DNA from 2 places in the Kitasatospora sp. NPDC059571 genome. Region 1 is predicted to be linked to the other one. Evidence: riboswitches for the same ligand, from Rfam matches in the RefSeq annotation. Region 1 holds a riboswitch; the other holds the start of a gene.

The links. A riboswitch is a leader RNA that binds a small molecule or an ion and turns the genes downstream of it on or off. The one in region 1 is predicted to bind glycine.
Region 2: it holds a riboswitch for glycine, as region 1 does, so the genes downstream of both, gcvT (glycine cleavage system aminomethyltransferase GcvT) here and gcvP (aminomethyl-transferring glycine dehydrogenase) in region 1, are expected to answer to the same signal.

Annotation. Positions count from the first base shown of each region.
Region 1 is NZ_JBHWBW010000568.1:5-4,357, forward strand. Features, by position in the region: partial or broken gene ACFV0G_RS35635 (DUF2382 domain-containing protein) at 1-1,205, opposite strand, end outside; glycine riboswitch at 1,454-1,557, shown strand; partial or broken gene gcvP (aminomethyl-transferring glycine dehydrogenase) at 1,783-4,353, shown strand, end outside.
Region 2 is NZ_JBHWBW010000262.1:4,999-10,358, forward strand. Features, by position in the region: gene ACFV0G_RS25185 (ABC transporter substrate-binding protein) at 1-3, opposite strand, end outside; gene ACFV0G_RS25190 (ABC transporter permease) at 98-1,087, opposite strand; gene ACFV0G_RS25195 (enhanced serine sensitivity protein SseB C-terminal domain-containing protein) at 1,721-2,596, opposite strand; gene ACFV0G_RS25200 (enhanced serine sensitivity protein SseB C-terminal domain-containing protein) at 2,755-3,546, opposite strand; glycine riboswitch at 3,663-3,764, shown strand; gene gcvT (glycine cleavage system aminomethyltransferase GcvT) at 3,917-5,035, shown strand; gene gcvH (glycine cleavage system protein GcvH) at 5,114-5,360, shown strand, end outside.

The DNA of each region.
Region 1 (4,353 bases):
GCGACCGGGGGCTCGGCCGCCTCGGCGCGCGGCCCGGGCCGGCCGGCCTGCTCGGCGGCGGCGCCGGGCGCCGCGTCCGTGCGCTCGGCGGCCTGCGGACCGTACGGTTGCCGGGCCACGCCGTCGTGCACCTCCACCTGCTCGCGGCGCAGCTCCTCGCGGACGACCTCCTCCTCGGTGTACCGCTCGACCACCAGGCGGACCCGCTCGACCGGCGCCAGGTACTTGCGGACCACCGGGCGCTCCTCGCGCAGGGTGACCTCCTCCATTGCCTCCGCGATCTCCTGCTCGGTCAGCGAGGCGCGCTCGGCGTCGGTGACCGGCACCCGCTCGACCCGCACCCGCTCGCGCACGACGGGCACCCGCCGCTCCACGGCCTCGGAGGTGACGTACTTGCGCAGCCGGGCGGTGCCCAGCACGTGCCACTCGGTGCTGATGTCCAGCCGCTCCTCGCGGCAGATGACCTCGACCGGCCCGCTCGGCGCCGCGTGGCCGGGCGCGGGCGCGGCGGCCGGGCGCCGGTCGGCGTGCAGGGTGCGGACGTTGCCCGCCCGGTCCTCGGCCGGCTGCTGGGCGGTGGCGTGCGGGCCGGCGGTGCGCGTACCGGCGGTGGGCATCACCGCGACCGTGGCGGCCGCCTGCGGCCCGCCCGCCGGGGGATCCTGCCGGCCGCCGCGCTCGTGCTCCGCGCCGCGGCCCTGCTCGCCCCGGCCGTGCCCGCCGGCGTCGGGGCCGCCGTTCGGGGCGGGCGCGCCGTTGGTGCCGTTGGCAGCAGGCCGGCCCGCCGCCGGGGCCGGCCCGGAGACCGCGCCGAAGTCCATGTCCTGGCCCTGGCCGCGGCCCGCCGGGGGCGGACCCTGCGGGGGCTGCGGGGCCTGCGGCCGGCCGCTGCCGGAGGTGTCCAGCCCGTAGTAGCGGTAGAGCTGGAGCTCCTGCGCGGGCGAGAGGTGCTGGCCCACGCCGAAGTCGGGGGACTCCTTGATCAGCGACTTGTCGTACGGGACGCGCAGCTCCTCGCCCGAGAACTCGCTGGTGGTCAGCGGGACGAAGGCGTCCCGGCCGAAGATCCCGGTGCGGACCGCGGCCCACTCGGGCTCACCGGTCGCGTCGTCGAGATAGACCTCGTCGACCGTGCCGATCTTGTCACCGTTCCGGTCGACCGCCTTGTGCCCGATCAGGTCTCGCGGATCGATATCGGTCTGCACGCTGTCCTCCAGTGCACCTGCTCCTGGGGTGGTCGGGGACACGGGCGGCTGGAGGAGCTGGCCAGACGCCATCTCACACGAAACGCCATGAACCGGACACCGGCGAGCGCAGCGGGTCCGTCCGGGGTGCCCGCTGGCCCGTCCGGGCGACGGTCGGGGGCCGGTCGGGGGACGGTCGCGGACCTGCGACGGCCGTCACAGCGCCCGTGATCCGACGGGTTCCCGCTGGTACCCTGGGCGGCGACCGCCGAGCCCGCGCGGGAGAGTCCCCGACCCCGCCGACGGCGGACCGGGGCGCCGAAGGAGCAACTCCTCCCCGGAATCTCTCAGGCATCCGTACCGCGTGGGATAGGTCACTCTGGAAAGCAGGGCAGGGCCGTTGGCGCAGGAGCCGCCGGCACCACCCTCACCGACGGTGCAAGTCGACAGGATGCCCCCGGGCGCCGGTACGGCGAAGCTCTCAGGTACCGATGACAGAGGGGGAGGCCTGACGGGTTCGCACGTCCCCGGCCCCCCGCGGCGGCCGGTCGGCAGCTGCGCACCCCCGCCGGTCCGTGACCAGGAGGCCTCGACCCCCATGAACGCCAAGCCGACCCTCACCGAGCTCGAGCAGGCGAGTCCCTTCGAGACCCGCCACATCGGCCCCGACGCCGCCGCCCAGGACAAGATGCTGGCCCAGGTCGGCTACGGCTCCCTGGACGAGCTGTCCGACGCGGCCGTCCCCGAGGCCATCCGCAGCCTGACCGCGCTCGGCCTGCCCGCCGGCCGCAGCGAGGCCCAGGTGCTCGCCGAACTGCGCGAGCTGGCTGGCCGGAACCAGGTCCTCACCCCCATGATCGGCCTGGGCTACTACGGCACCTTCACCCCGCCGGTGATCCTGCGCAACGTGCTGGAGAACCCGGCCTGGTACACCGCCTACACCCCGTACCAGCCGGAGATCTCGCAGGGCCGCCTGGAGGCGCTGCTCAACTTCCAGACCGTGGTCTCCGACCTGACCGGCCTGGCCACCTCCGGCTCCTCCCTGCTGGACGAGGGCACCGCCGCCGCCGAGGCCATGGCGCTGGCCCGCCGCGTCACCAAGGTCAAGGGCGGCGTCTTCCTCATCGACGCCGACACCCTGCCGCAGACCGTCGCCGTGATCGAGACCCGCGCCGTCCCGACCGGTGTCGAGACCGTCGTCGCCGACCTCTCCGCGGGCATCCCGGCCGAGATCGCCGAGCGCGGAGTCTTCGGCGTGCTGCTCCAGTACCCGGGCGCCTCCGGCGCCGTCCGCGACCTCGCCCCGGTCATCGAGCAGGCGCACGGCCTCGGCGCGGTCGTCGCCGTCGCCGCCGACCTGCTGGCCCTCACCCTGCTGAAGTCGCCGGGCGCGCTCGGTGCCGACATCGCCTGCGGCACCTCGCAGCGCTTCGGCGTCCCGATGGGCTTCGGCGGCCCGCACGCCGGCTACCTCGCCGTGCGCGCCGAGTACGCCCGCAACCTCCCCGGCCGCCTGGTCGGCGTCTCCGTCGACGCCGACGGCAACCGCGCCTACCGCCTGGCCCTGCAGACCCGCGAGCAGCACATCCGCCGCGAGAAGGCCACCAGCAACATCTGCACCGCCCAGGTGCTGCTCGCCGTGATGGCCTCGATGTACGCCGTCTACCACGGCCCGGACGGCCTGGCCGACATCGCCCGCCGCACCCACCGCTACGCCGCCGCGCTGGCCGAGGGCCTGCGCGCCGGCGGCGTCGAGCTCGCCCACGAGGCGTTCTTCGACACCGTCACCGCCAAGGTGCCGGGCCGCGCCGACGAGGTCGTCGCCGCCGCCCGCGAGGCCGGCGTCAACCTGTACCGCGCCGACGCCGACTCCGTCTCGATCTCCTGCGACGAGACCACCACCCGCGAGCACCTGGCCGCCGTCCTCGGCGCGTTCGGCGTCGCGGCCGGCGAGCCGGCCGAGGCCGCCGACACGCTGCCCGCCGCGCTGCTGCGCGAGGACGAGTACCTGACCCACCCGGTCTTCCACAGCCACCGCTCCGAGACCGCCATGCTGCGCTACCTGCGCCGCCTGTCGGACCGCGACTACGCGCTGGACCGCGGCATGATCCCGCTGGGCTCCTGCACCATGAAGCTCAACGCCACCACCGAGATGGAGCCGGTGACCTGGCCGGAGTTCGGCCAGCTGCACCCGTTCGCCCCGGCCGACCAGGTGCAGGGCTTCCTCAGCCTGATCCACGGCCTGGAGCAGCAGCTCGTCGAGGTGACCGGCTACGACGCGGTCTCCATCCAGCCGAACGCCGGCTCCCAGGGCGAGCTCGCCGGCCTGCTGGCCGTGCGCGCCTACCACCACGCCAACGGCGACACCCAGCGCGACGTCTGCCTGATCCCGTCCTCCGCGCACGGCACCAACGCCGCCTCCGCGGTGATGGCCGGCATGCGCGTCGTGGTCGTCAAGACCCTCACCGACGGCGACGTCGACGTCGACGACCTCAAGGCCAAGATCCAGCAGCACCGCGACCAGCTCTCCGTGCTGATGGTCACCTACCCGTCGACCCACGGCGTGTTCGAGACCGAGATCACCACCATCTGCGAGATGGTGCACGAGGCCGGCGGCCAGGTGTACGTCGACGGCGCCAACCTCAACGCCCTGGTCGGCCTGGCCAAGCCGGGCAAGTTCGGTGCGGACGTCTCGCACCTGAACCTGCACAAGACCTTCTGCATCCCGCACGGCGGCGGCGGCCCGGGCGTCGGCCCGGTCGCGGTCCGCGCGCACCTCGCGCCGTACCTGCCGAACCACCCGCTGCAGCCGGAGGCCGGCCCGGCCACCGGCGTCGGCCCGATCTCGGCCGCGCCCTGGGGCTCGGCGGCGATCCTGCCCATCTCCTGGTCGTACGTCCGCCTGATGGGCGGCGAGGGCCTCAAGCGCGCCACCCAGGTGGCCGTGCTGAACGCCAACTACATCGCCAAGCGGCTCGCCCCGCACTTCCCGGTGCTCTACACCGGCCCCGGCGGCCTGGTCGCGCACGAGTGCATCATCGACCTGCGCCCGCTCACCAAGGAGACCGGCGTCACCGTGGACGACGTGGCCAAGCGCCTGATCGACTACGGCTTCCACGCCCCGACCATGTCGTTCCCGGTGGCCGGCACGCTGATGATCGAGCCCACC
Region 2 (5,360 bases), on a different contig from region 1:
CATGGGTGAGGAATCCTCCTGGTGATGTGCGGGCACGAACGGTCCGCCGGGGGCAGGCAGGTTGAGAGGGACCTGCCGGGTCTGAGGGAGGGCTGGACTAGTTGCCCTTGGGGTCGAGCGCATCGCGCAGGCCGTCACCGAAGAGGTTGAAGGCGAGCACCGTGATGAAGATCGCGAGGCCGGGGACGACCATGTAGGTCGGGTCGACCTGGTAGATCTTCGTCGCGTCGGAGAGCATCTGGCCCCAGGACGGCGTGGGGGGCTTGACGCCCGCGCCCAGGAAGCTGAGCGCCGCCTCGCTGAGGATGTTGGTCGGGATGATCAGCGTCGCGTAGACGAGGATCGGGGCGACCAGGTTGGGCAGCAGCTCCCGGAACAGGATGTGGATGCTGCCGGCGCCGAGGCTGCGGGCCGCGTCCACGAACTCGCGCTCGCGCAGCGACAGGGCCTGGCCTCGGACGATACGTCCGATGTACGGCCATCCGAAGAAGCCGATCACCAGCACGAGGATCGCCATGCGCACGCCGCTGCCGGTCAGGCCGAGCAGCGAGTCGGGCATCACGGAGACCAGCGCGATGGAGAACAGCAGCTGCGGGAAGGCCAGCAGCACGTCCATCACGCGGCTGATCGCGGAGTCCACCCAGCGGCCGAAGTAGCCGGCGGCGGCGCCGAGGACGACGCCGATCACCACGGAGACCGCGGCGGCGAGGAAGGCCACGGTGAGCGAGATCCGCGCGCCGTAGAGGATCCGGCTGAAGACGTCGCGACCGAAGGTCGGGTCGACGCCGAGCAGGAAGTCGCCGCTCATTCCGCCGAAGGAGCCCTTGGGAAGGCCCAGGTCGGGGTTGATCTGGTCCGGGTGCGGCTCGTCGACCGGGTGGCCGAAGAGCGACGACAGCAACGGAGCGAAGATCGCGGCGATGATCAGCAGGATCACGACGATGCCGCCCGCGAGGGCGACCTTGTCTCGCTTCAGCCGGTCCCAGGCGATCCGTCCGGGAGAGCGTCCCTGGATGCTCTTGGACGGGCCGCCCGCGGGCGCGGCTTCAGGCCGCGCAGAGCCGGTGGTCTCGGTGGGTGTGGTCATGAGTCAGTTCGTTCCCCTCGCCGACGGTGGCCGGCCCACGGTTCCGGTCGGCGAGGCGACCCGGGCCCGGTCTGGGCCCGGACCTCGGACGGTCCGGAGTTCGCGACAGGTGCGGTGCAGAGCGGTGCGGTGGTTCCGTACGCCGGTGCGGCGGTGCAGAGTTCGTTTTCGGGGGCGCCGGCGATCCGGTGTGCGGCCTGGGCCGCGGCGGTGGATGTCCGGCTGATGCAGGAGCGGGTACTGCGGGCCTTGCTGGTGTGCTGGGTTGCGCGGCATGCACATCGCGCGGTCCAACTGTCCGAGGTACGCGTTCGCCTTTGTGGGGCTCGCCTCGCGCACTGCGTTTGCAGCACTCTCCGTCATCGGAGCAGCGTTCCGCCAGAGGGGGAAACCGAAGGATGCCCAACTGTGATCTACCGCATGCACGGCAAAGCCGGGCGAATAGGTGTCTTCACATGGTTGAAACAAAACCACCAAGGGATGGACTGGCGTAAGGTCGCCAGCGGCGGGAAACTGCCACGATATGGCGCGGACAGGCCTCCGGACGGGTACTGACGGAATCGCGCCACTGGCGGAATCCCGCCATCCGCCGGGCAGCAGGGTGCCCGGGACGGATGGTGTGCGGAGGTGTTGTCAGCGTCCGGGATAGCCCGGCCACGGCTGCTGCGGCCAGCCCTGGGTCCCCGGCGCCGGTTGCGGAGCGTAACCGTAGGGCGGGTAGGGGGCGGGTGCCTGCGGCTGCCCGTAGCGGGCGTCGCGGTCGAAGAACGGCCGGGCGTTGGCCCGCATCCACAGGGCCACCGGGTCGAACTCGTCGGCCATCGCGACGGTGGAGACCGCCAGCCCCTCCGGGGCGAGCGCGGCGGCGCGCTGCACCAGCGCGCGGGCGGCCTCGACGGCCGGCGGCGAGGTGTCGTAGAGGTCCAGGCCGATCGCGAGGTACGCCTCGCCGAGCACCGGCTGCACCCAGGCCCGGCGCAGCGAGCGCAGCGGCCGCACCTCGGCCGCCTGCTGCTCCAGCAGCCCGAAGAACTGCGGTGCCTGGAGCTGGGGTTCGGAGATGCGCAGCGGGCCGGCCGGCAGCCGGTCCAGGCCGACCGCGATCCGGCGCAGGTCGGCCCACGGGACGCCGACGCCGCCGCCGGGGGCGTGCGGGTTGAGCCACAGGCCCCAGCGGGTGCGGAAGAGTGCCGCGGCGATCTCCTGGCCGGAGATGACCTCGTGGGCGCGGGCCCAGCCGCTGGCGGCGAGCTGCTCGGGCGAGGTGACCGCGGGCGCGTAGCCGTGCCCGCTGATGTCCATGTTCCCGTACTGGGCGTCCGGACTGCCGGGGGTGCCGTGCCAGAGCAGCATCCACACCTGCCCCTGGGCGAGGGCCCGCAGCAGTTCCTCGTACGCCTCCCAGCGCTCGGGGGCGACCGCGCCGAGCGCGCGCTCGATGGCCCCCGGGTCGCTCCCGGGCGCCTGGCCCCATCCGCCGGGTGCGCCGCCGGCCGCTGCCGCGCTCATGCGCCCGCCTCGCTCCGCTCTCTCACTCGTCGCGCCCCGTCCGCTCCGTGTCCGCTGCTGGTGTGGGCTTGCGCCCGGACTGTCGGGGAGCACCCTATGGGGCCGTGCCGACAGGCGTCATACCGCATTCCCCCTCCTGGCCCCGCCGGGGCCGGGGGTCACCCGCGCACGTAGAAGGGTGCGACCCGGGTGAGCAGCCACTCGACCACCGGGTCGTCGGCCAGGTCGAGCAGCACCAGGTGGACGCCCCAGGGCGGCGGCGCGGTTCCCAGTGCCCGCCCGAGGGCCTCGTTGACCTGCACCGGCTCGGCCGGGAAGGCCGGGTCGAGCTGGATGCCGACGTACAGCTGCGGCGGGTCCGCCTCCACCCGGGCGATCGCCCGGCGGGCCGTCAGCACGCCCGGCAGCGCGGCGAGTTCGGCGGTGGCGGCGGCCAGGAAGGCGTACGGCTCCTGGTGCGGCTCGGGCTCGCGCAGGGCCACCGCGGCGCCCTCGGGGGCCGGCTCGGCCGACCACTCGTCGCGCGGGCCGCGGCGCAGTTCGCCGACGCCCTCCGGCGGCACCGGGATGCCCACCGGCGCCTCGGGGTTCACCGCGATGCCGATGCCCAGCGGCAGGCCGCGGGCGAACTCCCACACCGGGGCGATCGCGAACGCCATGCCGGGGGCGTGCTGGAGGAACTGCTCCTGCGAGGAGAACACCGGCACGTAGGGCGCACCGGCCAGTTCGATGGTCGGCAGGTCCAGCGAGCCGCCCTGCGGGTCGGCGCCGGCCGGCAGCGGGATCCACACCTGGCTGCGGGCGAGCACCTCGATCACCCGGGGCGTCGCGCCGGGATCGCCGAGCGCCGCGGTGAGCACCTGCTCCAGCTCGTTGGCGGGCCAGCCGCCGCCCGCCGGCGCCTCACCGGGTGCGGCCCACGCCTGTGCCTCGCCCGCCGGATACCCCATGAACCGCCCCTTCGATCGACCCCTGTACAGAGCCTAGCGGGCCTCCCCCTCTCCCATCAGGGTCGGCGGCATGCCATGATGAGCGCGCTCGACCAGACAACCGCATACCGGCCGCTCGAACCCGCGCGGGAGAGTCCGGACGCCCGACAGGGCGCGACCGGCGCCGAAGGAGCAAGTCCTCCCCGGAATCTCTCAGGCACAGATACCGCACGGGCGAGGCACATCTGGAAAGTGGACACGGCCGCGCCGTGCGCCCACCCACGGTGCAAGCCGCCATCCTTGAGGAGGCGGTGAAGCTCTCAGGTTGTTGACGACAGACGGGGAGACTCCACCCCAGCATGCCCATAAGCAGCCAAGGAGTCCTGCCGTCATGTCCCTCCGCCTCACCGCGCTCGACGCGCTGCACCGCTCGCTCGGTGCCACCATGACCGACTTCGCCGGCTGGGACATGCCGCTGCGCTACGGCAGCGAGCGCGAGGAGCACCTCGCCGTCCGCACGAAGGCCGGCCTGTTCGACCTCTCGCACATGGGCGAGATCACCGTCTCCGGCCCGCAGGCCGGCGAGATGCTGGACCACGCGCTGGTCGGCTTCATCTCCGCGCTCGGCGTGCTGCGCGCCCGCTACACCATGATCTGCCGCGAGGACGGCGGCATCCTCGACGACCTGATCGTCTACCGCACCGCGGAGGACGAGTACATGGTGGTCGCCAACGCCTCCAACGCTCAGGTCGTGCTGGACGCGCTGACCGAGCGCGCCGAGGGCTTCGACGCGGTCGTCCGCGACGACCGCGACGCGTACGCGCTGATCGCCGTCCAGGGCCCGGAGGCGAACGGCATCCTCGCCTCGCTGACCGACGCCGACCTGCCGGGTCTGAAGTACTACGCGCTGCTGCCCGCGACCGTCGCCGACAAGCAGGTCTGGCTGGCCCGCACCGGCTACACCGGCGAGGACGGCTTCGAGGTCTTCTGCGCCCCGGCCGACGCCGAGCACCTGTGGCAGGCGCTGACCGCCGCCGGCGCCGACAAGGGCCTGGTGCCCTGCGGCCTGTCCTGCCGCGACACGCTGCGCCTGGAGGCCGGCATGCCGCTGTACGGCCACGAGCTCTCCACCGACCTGACCCCGTTCGACGCGGGCCTGGGCCGGGTGGTGCGCTTCGACAAGACCACCAACGAGGGCGCCTTCGTCGGCCGCAAGGCCCTGGAGCTGGCGGTCGCCGAGGCCGAGACCGCGCCGCCGCGCAAGCTGGTCGGCCTGGTCTCCGAGGGCAAGCGGGTGCCCCGCGCCGAGTACAGCGTGGTCGCCGCGGACGGCACCGTGATCGGCCGGATCACCTCCGGCGCGCCGTCCCCCACCCTCGGCAGGCCGATCGCCATCGCCTACCTGGACGCCGCCCACGCCGAGCCCGGCAGCGCCGTCGCGGTCGACGTGCGAGGCAAGCACGAGCCGGTCGAGGTCGTGGCGCTGCCGTTCTACAAGCGCGCCCGCTGAGGCTGACACCGTCCACCGCCCGGTCCGACCGGCGGACCGCACCGCCCTTCCCCCCTTGCGATCCTGGAGAATGACGCCATGAGCAACCCCAAGCACCTGCAGTACACCAAGGAGCACGAGTGGCTGACCGTCGCCGAGGACGGGGTGTCGACCGTCGGCATCACCGCCCACGCGGCCGACGCCCTCGGCGACATCGTCTACGTCCAGCTCCCGGAGGTCGGTGACACCGTCACCGCGGGTGAGACCTGTGGCGAGCTCGAGTCGACCAAGTCGGTCAGCGACCTGTACTCGCCGGCCACCGGCGAGATCGTCGAGGTCAACCAGG